One region of the Rubrivirga sp. SAORIC476 genome, then DNA from elsewhere that is predicted to be linked to it. Evidence: predicted binding sites of a transcription regulator. Region 1 holds the regulator's gene; the other holds the start of a gene.

Region 1 (9,481 bases):
GCCTCGGCGCCTACGGCGGCGACGAGATGCCCGAGGTCGCAGATCCCGCTCGCGGGGCGGGCTGACTCACACCTCGTTCCCGATCGCGCGGTACGACTGGCGGTAGTAGAGGAGCGGGTCCCGACCAGCGCCCTCGATCACGTGCGTCACCGCGCCAACGAACACGGTGTGGTCGCCCGCCTCGAAGTGCGCGTGGGGCCGGCAGAGCAACACGCCAAGCGACCCGCGCAGCAGCGGCGGCCCGCCCCCGCGGACGTGGCCGAAGGGCGCCAGCTGGTCCTCCCCGTTCACATCCGGCACGGCGAAGTGCGACGCGATCTCGGCCTGGTCGGCGGCGAGCAGGTGGACGGCCCAGGTGTCCGCCTCGGTGAGCGCGTCGTGGAGTTGGGTGCCGTGCGTCACGTTGACCGACACGAGCGGTGGGTCGAGGGAGACGCTGGTGAACGACCCGATCGTCGCGCCACGCGGACCGGTCTCGGTCTCGGTGGTAACCACCACGACGGGCGAGGGCAGGTCGCGCAGCGCATGGCGGAGCGCAGCGCCCGTCGCTGGGACGGCAGCGGGGCGCTCAGGCGCGAGGTCGGTCGGCGGCGGGGTAGGCACGGAAGGCGAGAGCGTTGGCCTGTGGGACGTGCCTGAACGGGCGGAGGTCCCGACGGGACGGCTCGCCGCGACGATCTCACCCGCCCCACTTCGGTGTCGAGGCGAGAGGACTCGGAGCCACCGCCGTCGCCTCCCTCTCCCCTGCCTCAGACTCCTTCCGACAGGCCCCAGACGGGTCCCGCCTAGCTCGTGAACGCGTCCTTGACGCGGCTGAAGAAGCCCTTGCGGTCCTTCGAGCCGGGCGACGGCTTGAGGTCGGGCTCCAGGCGCAGTTGTTCGAGGGCCTCGCGGAGCGCCGGCGACACCTGCTCGGGCGTCCAGACGTGAACGCGCACGAGTTGGTCGCCGCGGCGCCCTCCACCGACCTCCGGCAGACCGCGACCCCGCATCCGCAGGACGCGTCCGCTCTGGATGCCGCTGTCGATCTGGAGCTTGGCGCGGCCCTTCAGCGTGGGGACGGTCGCCTCGGTGCCGAGCGCGGCGTCCGGGAACGAGAGGAAGAGGTCGTACACCACGTCGAGCCCTTCGCGCTGGAAGTGCTCGTGGGCGCGTTCGTCGATCTCGACGCGCAGCGCACCCGCCGCGCCGCCGCGAACGCCCGCGTTGCCCGCGCCGCGGATCTGGAGGTAGTGGCCGCCCGAGACCCCCGCAGGCACTTCGACGGTGACGGTCTCCTCGCCCTTCACCCGGCCCTCGCCCGAGCAGACGGTGCAGCGCTCGTCGATCGTCCGCCCCTCGCCCTCGCAGGTCGGGCACGGCTGCACGTTGACGAACTGGCCGAAGAACGAACTCGACACCTGGCGGACCTCGCCGGAGCCCTGACACGTCGGGCAGGTGGAAAACCCGTTCTGCTTGTCCTCGGCGCCCGTACCGGCGCAGTGGTCGCAGCCGACGTACTTCCGGAGCTTGAGCTGCCGCTCGACGCCCTCGGCCACTTCCTCCAGTGTGAGCGCGAGGCGAACGCGGAGGTCGGTGCCGGGGCGGCCCTGCCCGCGTCGCTGGCCCGGCCGGCGCCCGAACACATCCTCGAAGCGGCTCTCGCCGCCGAAGATGTCGGAGAAGGCCGAGAAGATGTCCGAGATGTCGGTGAACCCGCCCTGCGGACCGCCTGCCGCGCCGCCCAGCCCGGCACGGCCGAACCGGTCGTACCGCGCGCGCTTGTCGGGATCCGACAGCACCTCATAGGCCTCGGCGGCCTCCTTGAAGCGGACCTCCGCCTCGGCGTCGCCCGGGTTGCGGTCCGGGTGCGACTCCATGGCCCGCTTGCGGTAGGCCTTCTTGATCTCGTCGGCCGTCGCCGTCCGGGCGACACCCAGGACGTCGTAGAAGTCGCGCTCGGCGGTGTCAGCGGGCATCGGGGCGGTCGGTGGGGGGGCGGGGAGCGCTACGGACGCGAGCGCGAGGGGTTGCCGCTACTCGGCGACGATGACGCGGGCGTGGCGCAGGACGCGGTCGCCGAGCCGGTAACCGGGCTGGATCTCGGCCAAGACCGTGCCGGACTCGGTGCCGTCAGGCGCGGGCTGCTGCATCATGGCCTCGTGCTCCGCCTCGTCGAACGGCTGTCCGACCGCCTCGATGGGCACCACGCCGACCTTCTTCAGCGCGTCGCCGAACTTCTGGAACACCAAGTCGATGCCCTGGCGGAGCACGTCGAAGGACCCCGAGCCGGCGTCCTGCTGGGCGGCACGCTCGGCGGCGTCGAGCGACCGGGCAAGGTCGTCGTACACGTCCAGAATGGGGACCAGGACGGCCCGGCGGCCCTGGCGGACGGCCTCCTCGCGGTCGGTCACGGACCGGCGGCGGTAGTTGTCGTACTCGGCGGTGACGCGAAGCAGGCGGTCTTCGAGGCGCTGGATCTCCTCGGCCGCCGCAGCGGCCTCGGCCGTGGCGTCAGGTGCGGTCGTCTCCTCGGAGGTGGCGTCGGGCTCGGCGACGGCTTCGTCGGAGAAGTGGGCGTCGGAAGGGGAAACGGGGCGGTCGGCCATGTGCAGAAGGAAGGACCGGGCTCGGTAAAATCGGACCCGCGGCGCCGGAGGGGAACGAAACGAGTGGGAAAAGGAGACGAGGTCTAGTCGGAGGCCTCGTCGCCGAGCAGCGAGGCGACGTACTCGACGAGGCCAACCGCGCGGCTGTAGTCCATGCGCGTCGGCCCGAGCACGGCCACCGCGCCGACGCCGTCGCCGAGGCGGTAGGGAGCGGTCACGACGGAGTACGAGGGCCCGTCGCCAGGGCGCCCGCGGCCGACCTCGCGGCCGATCAGCACGACCGCCCGGTCGGGGTCAGTGGGGTCGACGAGGCGCGGCGTCTCCAGCAGGTGGACCACCACGTCCTCGCTCTCGGCCAGCTCGACCACGTCGCGGACCCACTCGGGGCTGGAGAACTCGGGCTGGGCGACGAGGTGCTGGGCCCCTCCGATGGCGGCCCGGCGCTCGGGGGCGACCTCGCGGAAGAGCGCCTTGCCGTCGCGGAGGACCACGCGCACGATGCCCGTCCCGTCCTCCTCGGCGAGGTCACGGACGCGCTCGCGGCCGGTTCGGCGGATCTCCTCCAGCGAGTGGCCCGCGAGGCGCTCATTGAGGCGCCGCACGATGCCGTCGAGGGCGCGCTCGTCGATGACCACATCGACCTCGGCCGCGACCGTCCGCGCGAGCCCGCCGCGCAGGGCGAGCACGAACAGCACGCGGGTGGCACCGAGCGGGACGACCTCGATGCGCTCCAGCACGCCGGTCGACAGACTCGGCGTCAGCACGACGCCGAGCAGTTGACTGAGGCGGCCGAGCAGGCGGCTCGTCTCGCGGGCGACGGCCTCCAGGTCTCCGAGTCGGCGGCGGATGCTCTCTCGCAGCAACGACGCCTCGCGGTCCGAGAGCCCCGTCACGTCCATCAGCGAGTCCACGTACGTGCGGTAGCCCCGCTCGGTGGGCACGCGCCCGGCGGACGTGTGAGGGTGGCCAAGGTAGCCCGCGTCCTCCAGATCGCGCATCGTGGAGCGGACGGACGCACTCGACAGCTCCACCGCCTCGGCGAGTGCCTTCGACCCGACCGGCGAGGCCGTGTCGATGAAGTGCTGGACGACGCGACGGAGCACGTCCTCCTGGCGGGTGGTGAGCGGGTCAGAGTCGGGGAACGCCATAGCAGGTCGGTCAACGAATGTACCCGAGCGGTCGTTCGTCGGCGTGGGCTCCTGCCCGGAGGCTTCACGGAGCAGACGGCGGACGTCCGCCGTCGCACGGTGTGCGATCCGCCCCTCGTCCTCCCCCTACCGCGGCACGCCCCAGACCATGAGGCCGCCGAGGTGGGCGGTCCAGGCGACCAGCGCCGCCGCGGCGAGGGCGGGCAGCAGCACCAGCAGGCGCCCCCAGAGTGGCTCGCGCGTCCGCCTCGGCGTCGGCGCGGGTGCAGCCGCATCGGCCGCGTCCGCGGTCGGCACCCGACGTGGCAGGCGGAGCTGTGCAGCCGACACGAGCGCGAAGAGGAAGGTCGCCAGCGCGCTCATCCAGAGCGTCCACTCCGCCCCGCTCTCGTGGCGCTCCACGACCAGTTCGACCATCGGGTCGCCTTCGACGGCGTTCTTCAGATCGTGCCCCGTCTCCGCGGCCGCCCACGCGCCGAGCGTCCCCAGGAGGAACAGCACGAGCCCAGCCTGCCGCCAGACGGCGCGCCCCAGCAGCAGGTACAACCCGGCCGACGCCGCCGCGAGCAGCAGCAACACCAACGGGAAGTGCACCGCCAGCGGGTGCAGGAAGGGGATGTCGTACTGCGTGATGAGGTCCATGGCGTGGGTTAGCGAGCGAGAGCGGGTCCTACGCCCGACTCGCTACGAGGTGACATCGACCAGCGACGTGCCCGTCATCTCGGGCGGCTGGGGGACGCCCATCAGGGCGAGGATGGTGGGCGCCACGTCGCCCAACGCGCCGGGACGGATGGGGCCGTCGAAGCCGTCGCGCACGATCGCGTGCGGCACGAGCGCGGTCGTGTGGGCCGTGTGCGGCGAGCCATCCGGGTTGCGCATCTTGTCCGCGTTGCCGTGATCGGCCAGGACCTCCACCGTGTAGCCCGCCCCGCGCGCCGCCTCGACGACGACCCTGGCCGCCGCATCCACGGCCTCGACGGCGGCCACGGCGGCGTCGAACACGCCCGTGTGGCCCACCATGTCGGGGTTGGCGAAGTTGAGCACGATCAGGTCCGGCGCCTCCGTCTGGATCGCTTCGGCGACGCGCGACGCCAGCTCCGGCGCGCTCATCTCCGGCTGGAGGTCGTACGTCGCCACCTTCGGGCTCTGGGCCAGAACGCGCGACTCGCCGGGGTACTGGACCTCTCGCCCGCCGTTGAAGAAGAACGTGACGTGGGGGTACTTCTCGGTCTCGGCCGCCCGGAGTTGCGTCAGGCCTGCGTTCGAGATGACCTCGCCCAGCGTGGCCGGGAGGTTGTCCTTGTCGAACGCGACCGGCACGTCGAACTCGGCGCTGTAGCGCGTCATGGTGACGTATGCTACGTCCGGCGGCGTCCGCTCGAAGCCTGAGAAGCCGACCTCGCGGAAGGCGCGCGTGAGCTGGCGCCCGCGGTCGGAGCGGAAGTTGAAGAAGACGACCGCGTCGCCGTCCTCGATGCGCGTGCCCGCGCCGTCGCCCAGGACGCCCGGCTGGACGAACTCGTCCGTCGTGCCGTCGGCGTAGCTCGCCTCCAGAAACGCCGCCGGGTCGGCGTAGCTCTCCCCCACCCCGTCGGTCAGGAGCCGGTACGCCGTCTCCGTGCGCTCCCAGCGCTGGTCGCGGTCCATCGCGAAGTAGCGCCCGACGACGGACCCGATCACCCCGGCCCCGGCCGCTTCGGCCGCCGCCTGGAGGAGGCGGACGTACCCGGCGCCCGCCTGCGGCCCCGTGTCGCGCCCGTCCGTGAACGCGTGGATCACGACGCGATCCCCCAGCAGCCCCTCATGCGCCGCCATCTTGAGGAGCGCCGCGACGTGGTTGAGGTGGGAGTGGACACCGCCGTCGGACACGAGGCCCATCAGGTGGAGCCGCCCGCCGGTGGCCTGCGCGTGCTGGATGGCACCGAGCAGCACCGCGTTCTCGGCCAGCGAGCCTTCCTCGATGGCCTTGTCGATCCGCGTGATGTCCTGGTACACCACGCGCCCGGCGCCCAGGTTGAGGTGCCCGACCTCCGAGTTGCCCATCTGTCCCGCCGGCAACCCGACCGCCCGGCCGGACGCCTCCAGCGTCGAGGTGGGATTGGAGCCGAACAGATCGTCGAGGAACGGCGTCCTCGCTGCGGCGATGGCGGAGACCGACGGGTCCTCGGCGATGCCGTAGCCGTCGAGGATGAGAAGGAGGTGCTTGTGGGTCACGAGTTCGGAGTTCGGAGTTCGGAAAGATGGGTCCGCGCAGACAGCGCGGGAGAGGGGGCCCAGAAGTATTTGAGGCCGCGCCTCAGTCCGCAGGTCCCCCAGGCGTGATGGTCCCGTCCGGCGTGAGCGGACCGCCGTCGGTGCCGAGGAACGACGTGCAGTGCGAGCAGCGGCTGGCCTTGAAGGGCACGGCCTCCCGGCAGTAGGCGCACTTCTTGGTGTCCGGCTGATCCGGGGTGTCGGCCTCGGCCGCGCCGAACTCGTCCTGGATCTGCTCCGAGGCGCGCTTCACCGCCCGCACGAGGACGAAGACGGCCAGAGCCACGACGAGAAACGTCAGCAGGTGGGTCAGGAACGCACCGTAGTTGAGCGTCACCGCGCCCGCCGCCTGGGCGGCCTCCAGCGTCGGGTACGGCCCCGTCGCCGCGTCACCCGACTTCAACAGGAGGTAGTAGTCTGAAAAGTCGGTGCTGCCGAGGAGCAGCCCGATGGGCGGCATGATGAGGTCGTTGACGAGCGACTGGGCGACCGTCGTGAACGCCGCGCCGACGGTGAAGCCGATGGCGAGGTCGATCAGGTTGCCCCGCAACGCGAAGGACTTGAAGTCAGAAAGCAGAGACACGGTGGACGAGGGGACGAGGGGACGAGGGGACGAGGGGACGAGGGGACGAGGGGAAGGTGTGCCCACCTCGGCGCCGAGGTGGGGGGCCGCGGCCCCTTTTCATTCTCCCCTTGCCCGCGCGCGAAGCGGGCTACACCCGATAGTCCTTGACCTTCTTGGTCGTCTGGCCCGTGCGGGCGTCGAAGACGTTCATCGAGCCCGACCACGGGTCGGCGATCTGCTCGGTGCCGTGGCGGTCCACCTTCGTAGCGGGCGTGTCGAAGTAGCGCTTGGCCGTCTTCGAGTAATAGCGCCCCTGCTTCGGGTCGAGGCCCTTCAGCGGTTCGGGGAGGGCCTGGAGCGACGCGAAGTAGTCGCACAGGTCGGTGAGCGGGCACACCTCGCACTTCGGCGCGCGAGCGAGGCAGGTGTACCGCCCGTGCAGGATGAACAGGTGATGCGCCTCCGCCCACTCGTCCCTGGGGATGACCCGGTGGAGGGCCTTCTCGACCCCGTCCGGCGTCTTCTTGTCGCGCACGATGCCGATCCGGTTGGCGACGCGGAAGACGTGCGTATCGACCGCGATGGCGGCGTCTCCGAAGGCGACCGAGACCACCACGTTGGCCGTCTTCCGCCCGACGCCAGCCAGCTTGACGAGGTCGGCATGCGCGCGCGGCACCTCGCCGCCGAAGTCGTCGCGTAGCATCCGCGCCGTTTTGGCGAGCGCCGTGGCCTTGTTGTTGGGATACGTGACCGAGCGGATGAACGGAAAGATCTCGTCGGCCTCGGCCTCGGCCATCGCGCGGGCGTCCGGGTAAGCCTCGAAGAGCGCGGGGGTGACCAGGTTGACCCGCTCGTCGGTGCACTGAGCCGACAGGATGACGGCGATCAGCAGTTCGAACTCGGTCCGGTACTGGAGTTCAGTCTCCGGAGCGGGGATTGCGACGCGGAGGCGGTCGAGGACGAGGGCGGCTTTCTCCTTGCGGGTCACAGGGTCCGGGGCGGGGTTCGCTCGCCAAGCTACCCGCCTCGCGGTGTGCCCCACCGGCGCACCCGCTCGACCACGGGCGACGCCACATCGACCCGCACGCGGGCGCCACGTCCCGCGAAAGCGGACGGCGGAGAACGGGGACATGCCCCAGGCTACGGCCCGGACTCAGCCGTCGGGTAGTTTGGCGCCATGATGCGCGTGCTCCTCCTGCTGCTGACCGTCGCCCTCGGCCTCCTCGCCTCGGCCCAAGACCCGACCGCGCCGACCACAGGCCCCGTCGACACCCTCCAGCCGTTCACCGAGCCCCCCGTGGGGCTGTCCGACTCGGCGCGCGTGTCCCTCCTCACCATGCTGCCCGGCGACGAGGTCTACAGCCTCTTCGGCCACAGCGCCATCCGCATCCGCGACGACGCAGCGGGGATGGACCGGACGTACAACTTCGGGACGTTCTCCTTCGACCAGCCGTTCTTCGTGGTCCGCTTCCTGCGCGGGTCGCTGGATTACATGCTCGACACGGCGCCGTTCGAGTTGGAGTTGGACAAGTACGCCTACCTGCAGCGGCCCATCATCGAGCAGACCCTCGACCTGGACCCCGAGACCGTTCGCACCTTCTACGACCGGCTGGAGCGCAACGCACTCCCCGAGAACCGCGCCTACCGGTACGACTTCTTCTGGGACAACTGCTCGACGCGCCTTCTGGATGGCATCGACTCGGCCCTGGTGGCGTCGGGGCGGCCGGGGCTGGCCCTGCCGCCGGTCGAGGCCCCACGGACGTACCGGCAGTTGCTCGCGCCCTACCTCGTGGGCCAGCGCGCCGTCGAAACGGGGCTCAACCTCGCGCTGGGTGCGCCGGGCGACCGCGACGCCACGGCGCGTGAGGAGGGCTTCCTGCCCATCGAACTGGCGGATCAGTTGGACCGGGCGACGGTCGGCGGGCGCCCGCTGGTGGCGTCGCGCGACACGCTGTTCTGGATCGAGGGCGCCGGGATGCCCGCGCCCGCGCCGAGGTGGCCGCTCTGGGCGACGATCGCGCTCGCCGTCGTCGGCATCGGGCTGACGGCGCTGCGCCGCCCCCTCACCCGCCTCGGCCGGCTGGCGGACGCTGCGCTGTTCGGGGTCGTCGGCGGGATGGGCGTAATCCTGTTCCTGCTCTGGGTCGCGACGACGCACGACGTGATGGGGCCGAACTGGAACCTAATCTGGGCGTGGCCGACGCATCTCGCGCTGGCCGTCGCCATCGGACGGGACCGCGTCGGGCCGCGGTGGCGGGCGTACCTCTGGGCGACGGCCGGAATCACGGGACTCGCCGTGCTCGCCTGGGCGGTGTTGCCCCAACGCCTGCCGCTGGAGGTCCTCCCGGTGGCCGTCCTGCTGGCGGTCCGCGCCGCCGCCCGGGCACGGGGGAACCCCTGAACCGCACCTGGGGGCGGACTTCCCCAGCCGTCGTGGCGTTGTCCCTCCATGCACGCACTCCTGTACCGCTCCCGCGCCCGCCCTGGCCTCCTCGCCGGAGACCTCAACGCCATCATCGAGACGGCAGAATCCAGGAACCGCGCCCTCGACATCACCGGGATTCTGCTGTACGGCCAGCTGGCCATCGTCGCAGGTGCGCCCGGTGAGTTCGTCCAGTGGATCGAAGGGCCCGAGGACGCGGTCGAGGCCCTGTACGCAGACATCCGGACCGATGCCCGCCACTTCGACCCCGACGTGATCGCGCGTGGACCGGTCGCCGACATCGCTGCGGGATCGGGGTGCCGCGTCTCCGGTGGCCGTCTCTTCCCGGCCTGGTCCATGCGGCTCGTCCGGCTCTCCGAACTTCCCGCGACGCCCCAGGGCTTCCTGTCATTCGTCCGCGACATGGAGCACCGACTGGAGGCGGCGTAGCGCCTCGTCGCCCTGCGTCAGTACCGCGTACGGGATTTGAACCCGTGTGACCACC
Region 2 (9,481 bases), on a different contig from region 1:
AGCGCCTGGGCGTGCTGCTCGATGACCGGGAGGACCGCCTCGGTGACGTAGGCGCGGACCCGGTCGCGGTGCGCTTTCTCGTCGTCGGTCAGCAGGTCGTCGATCCGGTAGAAGTCGAGCCCCTGGAAGGCCGACGGGTCGTAGGCGCCGTTGTCGACGCCGTCCGGCTCGTAGCCGAGGCCGCGGAAGGCCGACGGATCGCCGGACTGGCCTTCGTCCTGAAGATCCAGGTTGGGGCCGCCGTCTCCGGAGGTCACGAGCGAGGGGGTGCGGATGGGGGTGGAGGCGTCGGACATGGACCGTACTTTCGAGGCGTGGGGGGAGCGCAGAACGCGCGTCCGCCAACGTACGTCCCAGCCCTCGCCGGTCTTCCCATGCGCTTCCTGATCCTCGCCCTCTCCGTCGTTCTCTCCGCCGCCGCGGCCGACGCGCAGCGCGGCTCGGTCGCCCCACGCTACGGGGCGGGCTTCGACGTCGCGACCGCGGTCCTCGGACAGGACGTCATTCCGGACGGCCCCTCGATCGGCATCCGCGGGCGCGTCGCGATCCCCGTCAACGCAGACCTGTCGGTGGCGGGCAGCCTCGGGCTGGGGGCGCACCTGTTCGGGGGCTCGGACGACACGCGCTACGTCCTCAATCCGCAGGTGTCGGTCATCGTGATGCTGCCCTCCGACGGCTCGGCGCGCTACGTGCTGGGCGGCTTCGGAGGCTTCCTGCCCTTCAGCGGCGGCGGCGGCGGCCCCTCCCTCCACCTCGGCTACGGCATCGCGATCCCGCTGACCGACACGTCGCTGTATGCGGAGGTGGATCCGTCGCTGGTCATCGGCGACACGGAGGTGGTCCCGGTGCTGGCGGTCCGCACGGGCGTCATTTTTTAGACTGCAATAACGGGCTCAACGGACCCTGCGGAGGATCGACTGGAGCCGTTCGTGGTCGTCATCCAGGAGCCGGGCCAGTGCGCGTCCGGCGTCGACCAGCACGGCCTCGCCGTCGGCCCCTCCACCGTGCGCCTCGTAGAGGTTGCGGAGCGCGGCGGCCAGCAGGTCGTCTGCGGGGACGGCCGGGTCGGGGTGCCGGGCCAACGTCCGCAACACGTCGAATGGCTGCGCGAGCGCGGCGACGGCATCGGGACCACACACGCGGACGCGGTCGTGCAGCGCAGCCGGACGGGGCGGCAGCGTCTGGCGGACGAGCGGGCGTCCCTCGACCTTCTTCTGCCCATCCCAGTACGCCAACACCTGCGCGCGGACGGTCGTGCGGACCAGCTCCAGGATCTGGGGCATCTCGCGCCGGATGCGGTCGCGGTCGTAGTGCGCCCCGAGCGCGACCGCCTGCCGACCGGGCTCGACGCTGCCGGTCTCGGCATGGCTCACCAGCCCGTAGAGCACCATGCCGTCCTCGGTTTCGATCTCGACCCACGAGCCGAATGCAGGGACCTGCGCCTCGACGTAGACCTCCGCGAGGATCTCGCGGGTGCTGGAGGCGATGACTTCGGCGACAGGGTGCGAGGACTCAGACAACAGATATCGGGGGAGGGCGCTTACCTGACTCCTCATTCCCGACTCCTGATCCCTCTACACCCTCGGCGACCGCTTCGACGCCGCCTTCCCCGAGTACGTCGGCGCGGCCGCTCCCGCCCCGCGGGCCTGCCGGGCGAGGATCCGATAAAACACCTCCGTCTCGCGCGCCCGGACGACCGCCCGCTCGTGCGCCTCTTGCAGGATGATCGGGTATCCTCCCCCCTTCTCACACTGGTCGAGCACCACAGACTGGACGAGGTCCAGCCCGCCCGGCAGGTCGGCCACCCACTCGGGCATCTCGACCCGCCCCACCTCGGTGCCACCGTGGACGTAGAAGGCCACGATGCGGTGGTCGCCATAGGCCTTCAGGACCTCACTCCGGGATAGGAAGACGGCCGACCGCTCGCCCGGCTCCAGATGCGCCTCGAACAGGTGGCGGTCGTGGACCCCGCGGATCGAGTTTGGGCCTGGCTCCCAGTCGGGCTCGCCGAGGTGCAGGCGAAGCAGGTTGACGACCTCGGCATTGCCGGGCCGGGAGACGTACGAGCAGACTGGAATCCCGGCCTCCTTGAAGCGATCCAATTCGGCGACGTAGCGCGAGAGGAGGGTCGCTTCGAGACGGCGGTTCTTCATCCCGCGCAGCATCCAGCGGATGAGCGTCCCGTCGGCCATCGCGACGATGTCGCGTCCGCTGCGTTGCTCCTCGGCGGCGGTCTCGAACAGCCACCGGAGTTCCAGCTCGTCTCGCAGGGCGGACACGACCTCCGAGGTGACGTCGAGCGGCGACGCATCCGAGTCGTCCTCGGCGAGTTCGGCGAGGTCCTGCTGGCGGTATCGGAGCGTGGGCTCGGCCTGGATGAGCGGCGGGTCCAGCGTCCCGTAGTGAAACGCGACCCGGCCGATGTTGAGGAGGTAGCACGCCGGGTCGACGTGGCGGTCCGGGAAGATCTGCGACCCGTCCGTGGCGACCACGGTGACGGTCGCAGGCCGAGGGCCGCAGCCGTGGCACCCGTCGGGCTGCGAGCGAGGAATGGCGCGGAGCGGTCCGCCGGTCTCTCCCTCCGCACGTTCGGCGAGGGCCTCCCAGGTAGGGGCGCAGTCGGCCAGCGCTCCGAGGGCTCGCTCCCGTCGGCCCGCCTGTGCACGGTCTTCCTCGACGCGGTACGTCGCGAAGTCGGCGATCTGGGCAGCGAGGCGGGCGAAGTCGAGCATACCGCAAACTAACGGGGCGCCGCGCCCGACCTCCCGTCCTCAGTCCATGTGGACGGTCACCATGGAGCACGACAGCGACTGCCCCAGCCCCCGCTTGATGACCGGAAACATCAGACACGTCGCGACCGCCATCGCCAGCTCGACGTGGACGTCGTGGCCGAAGAGCGCCTCCATCCGCGCCACGTGGTCCGCCACGTCCGGGGCCTGGGAGGCGACAGCCTGGCCAAACGCGAAGGCGGCCTGGGCGTCGTCGTGGAGCTGAGCGGGGTCGTCGAGCGCGAGTTGCAAGGTGCTCGCTGCGAGTCCCTCCTTCCGCGCCATGCTGACGACCACCTGAACGCAGGTCCCACAGTCCTGGGCGAGCGTCGCGCCGAGGCGGGCGAGGTGCCACGCGTCGAGCGACGCCTTGTCGCGGTATGTGGTCGCCGGCATGGCCAGCATCCAGCGGGCGAACGCCGCGCCGGACGTGTCGGCCAGGGTGTGGAGGTAGGGCATCTCGCAGCCGGTCTGGCGTTCGGCTTTGGCGATGATGCGGTCGGAGAGGGCACCCATGTCGGCCGTCGGGGGTTGGGGACGCTCAGAATACCCTCTCCCCTTGGCTGGCCTCTACGTCCACGTCCCGTTCTGCACGCAGCGCTGCGTCTACTGCGACTTCTACTTCACCACGACCCGCCGCGACGAGGGCAGCTACGTCCGCGCGCTGCGCGCCGAGGCGGAGCGAATGGGCCAGGAATACCGTGCCACGGCCCCTTTGCGCACCCTGTACCTGGGCGGGGGGACTCCTTCTCTCCTCTCGCCCGACGCCCTGGCGGACGTGATCCAGGCCGCCCACGACCACTTCGACACAGCGGCACTGGAGGAGGTGACGGTCGAGGCCAACCCGGAGGACCTCTCCGGACCCGACGGCGCCGCGTGGCTCCGTGCCGCCCGCGACCTCGGCGTGACGCGCCTCTCGCTCGGCGTCCAGTCGTTCTTCGACGACGACCTCGCGTTCATGAACCGGGCCCACGACGCCGCCCAGGCCGAGGCGGGTGCCGAGGCCGCCGTCGCCACCATCGGGGACGTGTCGATCGACCTCATCTTCGGCATCCCCGACCAGCCGTTCGAGCACTGGGGGGCCAACCTCCAGAAGGCGATCCGCCTGGGCGCCACCCACATCTCGACGTACAGCCTGACGGTCGAGGAGAGAACGCCGCTCCACAAGCTGGTCGCGCTCGGCCGTGTGGTGCCCGAGGGCGACGAGCTGCTGCGTGAGCGCTACGAGTTCACGCACCGCTACCTCGCCGAGGCGGGCTTCGAACACTACGAGGTGTCGTCCTTCGCGCGACCGGGGCACCGGAGCCGCCACAACGAGGGCTACTGGACGCACGAGACGATGATCGGGCTCGGGCCGAGCGCGCACTCGTTCTGGCGGGAGACGCGCAGCCGCGGCTGGCGCTGGGCCGACGTGGCCCACCTCGGGCGCTGGCAGGGGCTGCTGCTCGCGGGCGAGACGCCCGTCGACTGGCGCGAGCAGATCGGCCCGGACGAGTTGGCGGACGAGGCGATCCTGCTCGGCCTTCGGCGCCTCGTCGACGGCCTGGACGTGGACCGGCTGGCGATGGACTACGGCATCGACCTGCTGACCGACAAGCGCGCCGAACTGGCGGCGCTCGAAGGCGCCGGCCTGGTCGAGGTCTCCCCGCGGCGGGTTCGGCTGACGCTCGACGGTGCCGCCGTGGCCGACGCCGTCGCGCTGAAGCTCGTAGGGTAGCTTTCCGCATCCCCCCGCTTCGACCATGCGCGCCGCTTTCGTCCTCGCCCTCGCCGTCCTCGCTGTCGGCTGCAAAGAGTCCGCTCCCGCCCCGGCCTCGTCTCCGTCGGCGGAGGCGTCCATTCCGTTCCGCATCGACGGCTCGCTCAGCTTCGTCCGCGGCGCCGACACGCTGCGGACCATCGACATCGAGATCGCGGACGACGACTCGTCGCGCGCTCGCGGCCTGATGCAGCGCAGCGTCATCCCCGGCGACACCGGGATGCTGTTCGTCTTCCCGCGCGCCGAGCCGCAGGCCTTCTACATGGCCAACACGCCCCGCCCGCTCGACATCCAGTTCTACGCCGCCGACTCGACGCTGCTGAACACGGTCGAGAACACCGTCCCGTACTCGCTGGACAACGTCCTGTCCGAGGGCGCCGCCCAGTTCGTGGTGGAGGTCCCCGCGGGTGTCACCCGGCGCATCGGGCTCGTCCCGGGGGACCGCATCACCTGGACGACCGACTAGGCCGAGCCGAAGTCGCTCACCGGCCCCTTCTTGAAGACCGACGCCGCGACGGCTCCCGCGAGGGCGCCGACGACGGCCAGCACCACCAGGGTCGCCGCCACCCCGATCGGCCCCTGCATCATCTCGGTCATCGTCATGGCCGACTCGATGGCCTCGGGCTCCAGGCCCTGGGCGATGAGTTGGTCGCGCGACCGCTCGGCCATCTCGGCGTCGGTCGGGTACACGTCGAGCATCTGCAGCACCCGACTGATCACGTAGTTCACGAGCCCGCCGCCGAGGATCGTGATGGCGCCGAGCCCAGCGCCCGTCCCCGCGGGCACCGTGATCGCGTTCGTCGAGGTGTAATGCCAGACCGTCAGCGCAGGGCCGAGGAGAGCCGCGAGGCAGCAGAGCGCGGACACGAGGTACTGGGCCGCCTGACCTCCGTTGACCGCGATGAAGCCGATGATGAGGCTGAACACCGCGTAAACGGCGACGCCGAGGAGGATGGAGGAACTCTTGCTGGGCATCAGGATGGGGTGGGGTGTGAGACCGGGACCGCTCGGGTGGGGGCGAGCAGGTTGGCGCCCAGAATGGCGCCGGCGACGAGGCCGAACAGGGCGCCCGTGAGAAGTCGCGAGGCAGGGGTGTTGGCCCAGATCCCGAGGGCGCCGACGGCCCAGTCGGCAGCCGTCGGGAGCGCCGCGAGCACGAGCCACTGGATCTGCGCGCCTCGGGCGATGCCTCGGGCCGCCGACACACCGAGGCCGGGCAGGGCCGCCAGACCCACGAGCAGTCCGACGAGGATGCCCGAGCACCGGTGACAGAGGGCGATGGGGCCGCCGTGGAGGTGGAGCGACCGCTCCGGCATCTGGTGGCAGACGGCCGCGAAGGCATGGTGAAGCATCGCGCCCGCGTCTCCGCCGAGGGCGGGCGGGATCACGGCGAGTACCGCGAGTGCGCCGACCGCGCTGAGCGCGACGGCCCAGCCAACGGTGAGCGTGCCAGGGCGAATCATGGCGGAAACCTACGGCCCGCGGTTCCCCCGAGGTGCGCCCCCGCCTTGACCTCGTCTTAATCATCCGGCAGGGACCCGGGGAGGACAGGCGCTGTTAGACCGCTAGCACTCTCGCGGGGAGAGTGCCAAACGCACCTGTTCCGCGGCCCCGCCGCCTCCCCTTTCCTTCAACCTACTGCACCCATGGCAGCATCCATCAAGCCGCTCGGCGACCGCGTCGTCGTCAAGCCCCAGGCCGCCGAGACCCAGACCGCCAGCGGCCTCTACATCCCCGATACCGCCAAGGAGAAGCCGCAGCGCGGCACCGTGCTCGCCGTCGGCCCCGGCAAGGTCGAGAACGGGACCAAGGTCGACATGACCGTCTCCGAGGAGGACACGGTGCTCTACGGCAAGTACGCCGGCACCGAGATCCAGCTCGATGGTGAGGATGTCCTCATCATGCGCGAGTCCGACATCCTCGGGATCGTCAACAGCTAATCGGCACGGGGTACGAGGTATCGGGTACGCCCGGCCTCGTCTCTCCCCGTCCCCAGTCACCACGAACCCAGTACCTACTCTAAAAACATGTCCAAGCAAATCACGTTCGACGCGGACGCCCGCAACCAGCTCAAGGAGGGCGTCGACGCGCTCGCCAACGCCGTCAAGGTGACCCTCGGCCCGAAGGGCCGCAACGTCATCATCGAGAAGAAGTTCGGCGCCCCGACCGTCACCAAGGACGGCGTCACTGTCGCCAAGGAGATCGAGCTCGAGGACCGGATCGCCAACGTCGGCGCGCAGATGGTCAAGGAGGTCGCCTCCAAGACGTCCGACGTCGCCGGTGACGGCACCACGACGGCCACCGTGCTCGCCCAGGCGATCATGACGCAGGGCCTGCGCTCGGTCAACTCGGGCGCCAACCCGATGGACCTCAAGCGCGGCATCGACAAGGCCGTCATCCAGGTCGTCGCGGAGCTGAAGACCCTCTCGCGCGAGGTCGGCGGCAAGGAGGAGATCGCCTCCGTCGGCTCCATCTCGGCCAACAACGACTCCGAGATCGGCGACCTCATCGCCGAGGCGATGGAGAAGGTCGGCAAGGACGGCGTCATCACGGTGGACGAGGCCAAGGGCACCGACACGTCGCTCGACACGGTCGAGGGCATGCAGTTCGACCGCGGCTACCTCTCCCCCTACTTCGTGACCGACCCGGACGCGATGGAGGTGGTGCTGGAGGACGCGATCGTCCTGATCCACGACAAGAAGATCTCGGCGATGAAGGACCTCATGCCGGTCCTGGAGAAGGTCGCCCAGTCGGGCAAGCCGCTCCTGATCGTCGCGGAGGACATCGACGGCGAGGCGCTCGCCACGCTGGTCGTCAACAAGCTCCGCGGCACGCTTCGCGTCGCGGCCGTCAAGGCGCCCGGCTTCGGTGACCGCCGCAAGGCCATGCTGGGCGACATCGCCACGCTCACGGGCGGCACGCTCCTCTCCGAGGAGATGGGCTACAAGCTCGAGAACGCGACGCTGGACTCGCTCGGCCAGGTCAACCGCGTCGTCATCACGAAGGACAACACGACCCTCGTGGACGGTGCCGGTTCGGAGGACGACATCAAGGCCCGCATCGGCCAGATCCGCAGCCAGATCGAGAACACGACCTCGGACTACGACCGTGAGAAGCTCCAGGAGCGCCTCGCCAAGCTGTCCGGCGGCGTCGCCGTTCTCAAGATCGGCGCGGCCACGGAGCCTGAGATGAAGGAGAAGAAGGCCCGCGTCGAGGACGCGCTCCACGCCACCCGCGCGGCGGTCGAGGAGGGCATCGTCCCCGGTGGCGGCGTCGCGCTCGTTCGCGCCCTGTCCGCACTCGATAACTTCGAGGTCGAGAACGAGGACCAGCAGATCGGTGTCCGGATCGTGCGCCGCGCGCTCGAGGAGCCGCTCCGCCAGATCGTGAACAACGCTGGCCTCGAGGGCTCGGTGGTCGTCCAGAAGGTGAAGGATGGGGAGGCCGACTACGGCTTCAACGCCCGCACCGAGGAGTACGGCAACCTGCTCGCGATGGGCGTCGTGGACCCGACCAAGGTGACGCGCACGGCCCTGGAGAACGCGGCCTCGGTCGCCGGCCTCCTGCTCACGACCCAGTCGGTCATCGTCGACAAGCCGGAGGACGCCCCGGCGATGCCGGCCGGTGGCGACATGGGCGGCATGGGCGGTGGCATGGGCTTCTAAGCTCACATCGGCTCCTCCCGCCTCGGTCGCTCCGGCGCCGAGGCGGACACCGCCAGGGGCGGCTCTCTTCGGAGGGCCGCCTTTTTTTGCTTCCGCCCAGCATCAGGGACTGCGTGCCCGGCGCGATCAGCGGGGGCCCTGGCCATCTCGGGCACCGCCTGGGCGGTATGGCGCCCGAGCAGCGACGGCCGGACACTGCAGGACAGGCGGCTCTCCGCAAAAGCCGGCCCATCCGCGCGGGGGCAGACAGGCGACAGGGAGAGGAAGGAGAGGTAGGACACCGGCGAGTTCCACCGAAAGAGACCCGCGGCGGTCGCGCGTGTCGTTCCTTGTGGCATGCGATACCTCCCTCTGCTCCTCCTGATTGCGGCCACCGGTTGCGCGCCCACCTTCGCCCCCGGCGACGAGATCCGCGGCGCGCTCGCCGAGGGCGACCAGACGACTGCGGACGGCTACGTGGTCGACGACCACCGCCTCCGTCTGCCCGCGGGCCCTGCCGTCCTGCTGACCGTCACCGCCGAGGCCTACGACCCCTTCATCGTCCTCGCCTCGGGCGACAAGCGACTGGGCCAGTCGACGGGCGAGGCCGGCCAGCGCCCCGCCTGCGTGACCGTGGACCCCGTCGAGGGTGAGGCGCTGGACCTGTTCGTGTCGAGCGGCATCGAGGACGGACTCGCGTACGGGCCCTACGTCGTCTCGATGGAGCCTGCGACCGCCGAGCGAATCGACGCCCTGCTGTGCCTGCCGACGTCCCGCGACGCGCCACCGGGCGGGTGACCGCGGTCGTGTGAACTCTGGTCGGAGGGTCCAACCGTGGCTCCCGCCGCGGCGTTTGCGGGCCATGCGCGTCTGGCTACTCCTGCTGACTCTCGCGGGCTGCACGTCTCCCGTGTCCCCTGCGCCTGAACCGGGCCCGGAGCCCACCCAGGAGACGGCCGAGGCGCCCGACCTCGCGGATCTTCCACGACGGATCCACACGGAGACCAACGCGGCGCGACGCCGGAGCGGCCCCGATCCGCTCCAGTGGTCGGACGCACTCGCCACGGTCGCCCGCTCTCACAGCGCCGACATGGCGAGACGAGGCTACTTCGCTCACGACACGCCCGAAGGGCGCACACCTCAGGACCGCGCACGGGCGGCCGGCATCGACTGCCGCATCGAGGTTGACGCCCGGACCGAGCGCGTCGGTGTGTCGGAGAACCTGTACCAGACCACCCGGTACGCCCGCATCCAGACCCGCGGCGCGGGCCCGACGGCCGTCCGGACGGTCGACTGGTTCAGCGACGAGG

The links. The regulator HrcA, encoded in region 1, represses chaperone genes, less so after heat shock. The targets are predictions, from matches to a motif close to TNTTAGCACTCNCNNNNNGNGAGTGCTAANA.
Region 2: groES (co-chaperone GroES) is a predicted target of HrcA. The motif match lies at 6,091-6,121, and genes of this name have one in related genera.

Annotation. Positions count from the first base shown of each region.
Region 1 is NZ_MVOI01000003.1:386,667-396,147, forward strand. Features, by position in the region: gene B1759_RS03490 (TIGR02757 family protein) at 1-65, shown strand, start outside; gene B1759_RS03495 (flavin reductase family protein) at 67-603, opposite strand; gene dnaJ (molecular chaperone DnaJ) at 786-1,958, opposite strand; gene B1759_RS03505 (nucleotide exchange factor GrpE) at 2,016-2,588, opposite strand; gene hrcA (heat-inducible transcriptional repressor HrcA) at 2,672-3,736, opposite strand; gene B1759_RS03515 (DUF2231 domain-containing protein) at 3,863-4,378, opposite strand; gene gpmI (2,3-bisphosphoglycerate-independent phosphoglycerate mutase) at 4,421-5,950, opposite strand; gene mscL (large conductance mechanosensitive channel protein MscL) at 6,033-6,572, opposite strand; gene nth (endonuclease III) at 6,703-7,542, opposite strand; gene B1759_RS03535 (DUF4105 domain-containing protein) at 7,732-8,955, shown strand; gene B1759_RS03540 (BLUF domain-containing protein) at 9,004-9,426, shown strand; tRNA gene B1759_RS03545 (tRNA-Glu) at 9,448-9,481, opposite strand, start outside.
Region 2 is NZ_MVOI01000002.1:86,224-95,704, forward strand. Features, by position in the region: gene B1759_RS00430 (acyl-CoA dehydrogenase family protein) at 1-296, opposite strand, end outside; gene B1759_RS00435 (hypothetical protein) at 375-878, shown strand; gene B1759_RS00440 (hypothetical protein) at 894-1,520, opposite strand; gene B1759_RS00445 (DNA double-strand break repair nuclease NurA) at 1,575-2,732, opposite strand; gene B1759_RS00450 (hypothetical protein) at 2,772-3,284, opposite strand; gene hemW (radical SAM family heme chaperone HemW) at 3,328-4,485, shown strand; gene B1759_RS00460 (DUF192 domain-containing protein) at 4,511-4,993, shown strand; gene B1759_RS00465 (hypothetical protein) at 4,990-5,502, opposite strand; gene B1759_RS00470 (DUF2085 domain-containing protein) at 5,502-5,990, opposite strand; gene groES (co-chaperone GroES) at 6,174-6,467, shown strand; gene groL (chaperonin GroEL) at 6,555-8,192, shown strand; gene B1759_RS00485 (hypothetical protein) at 8,529-8,969, shown strand; gene B1759_RS00490 (CAP domain-containing protein) at 9,034-9,481, shown strand, end outside.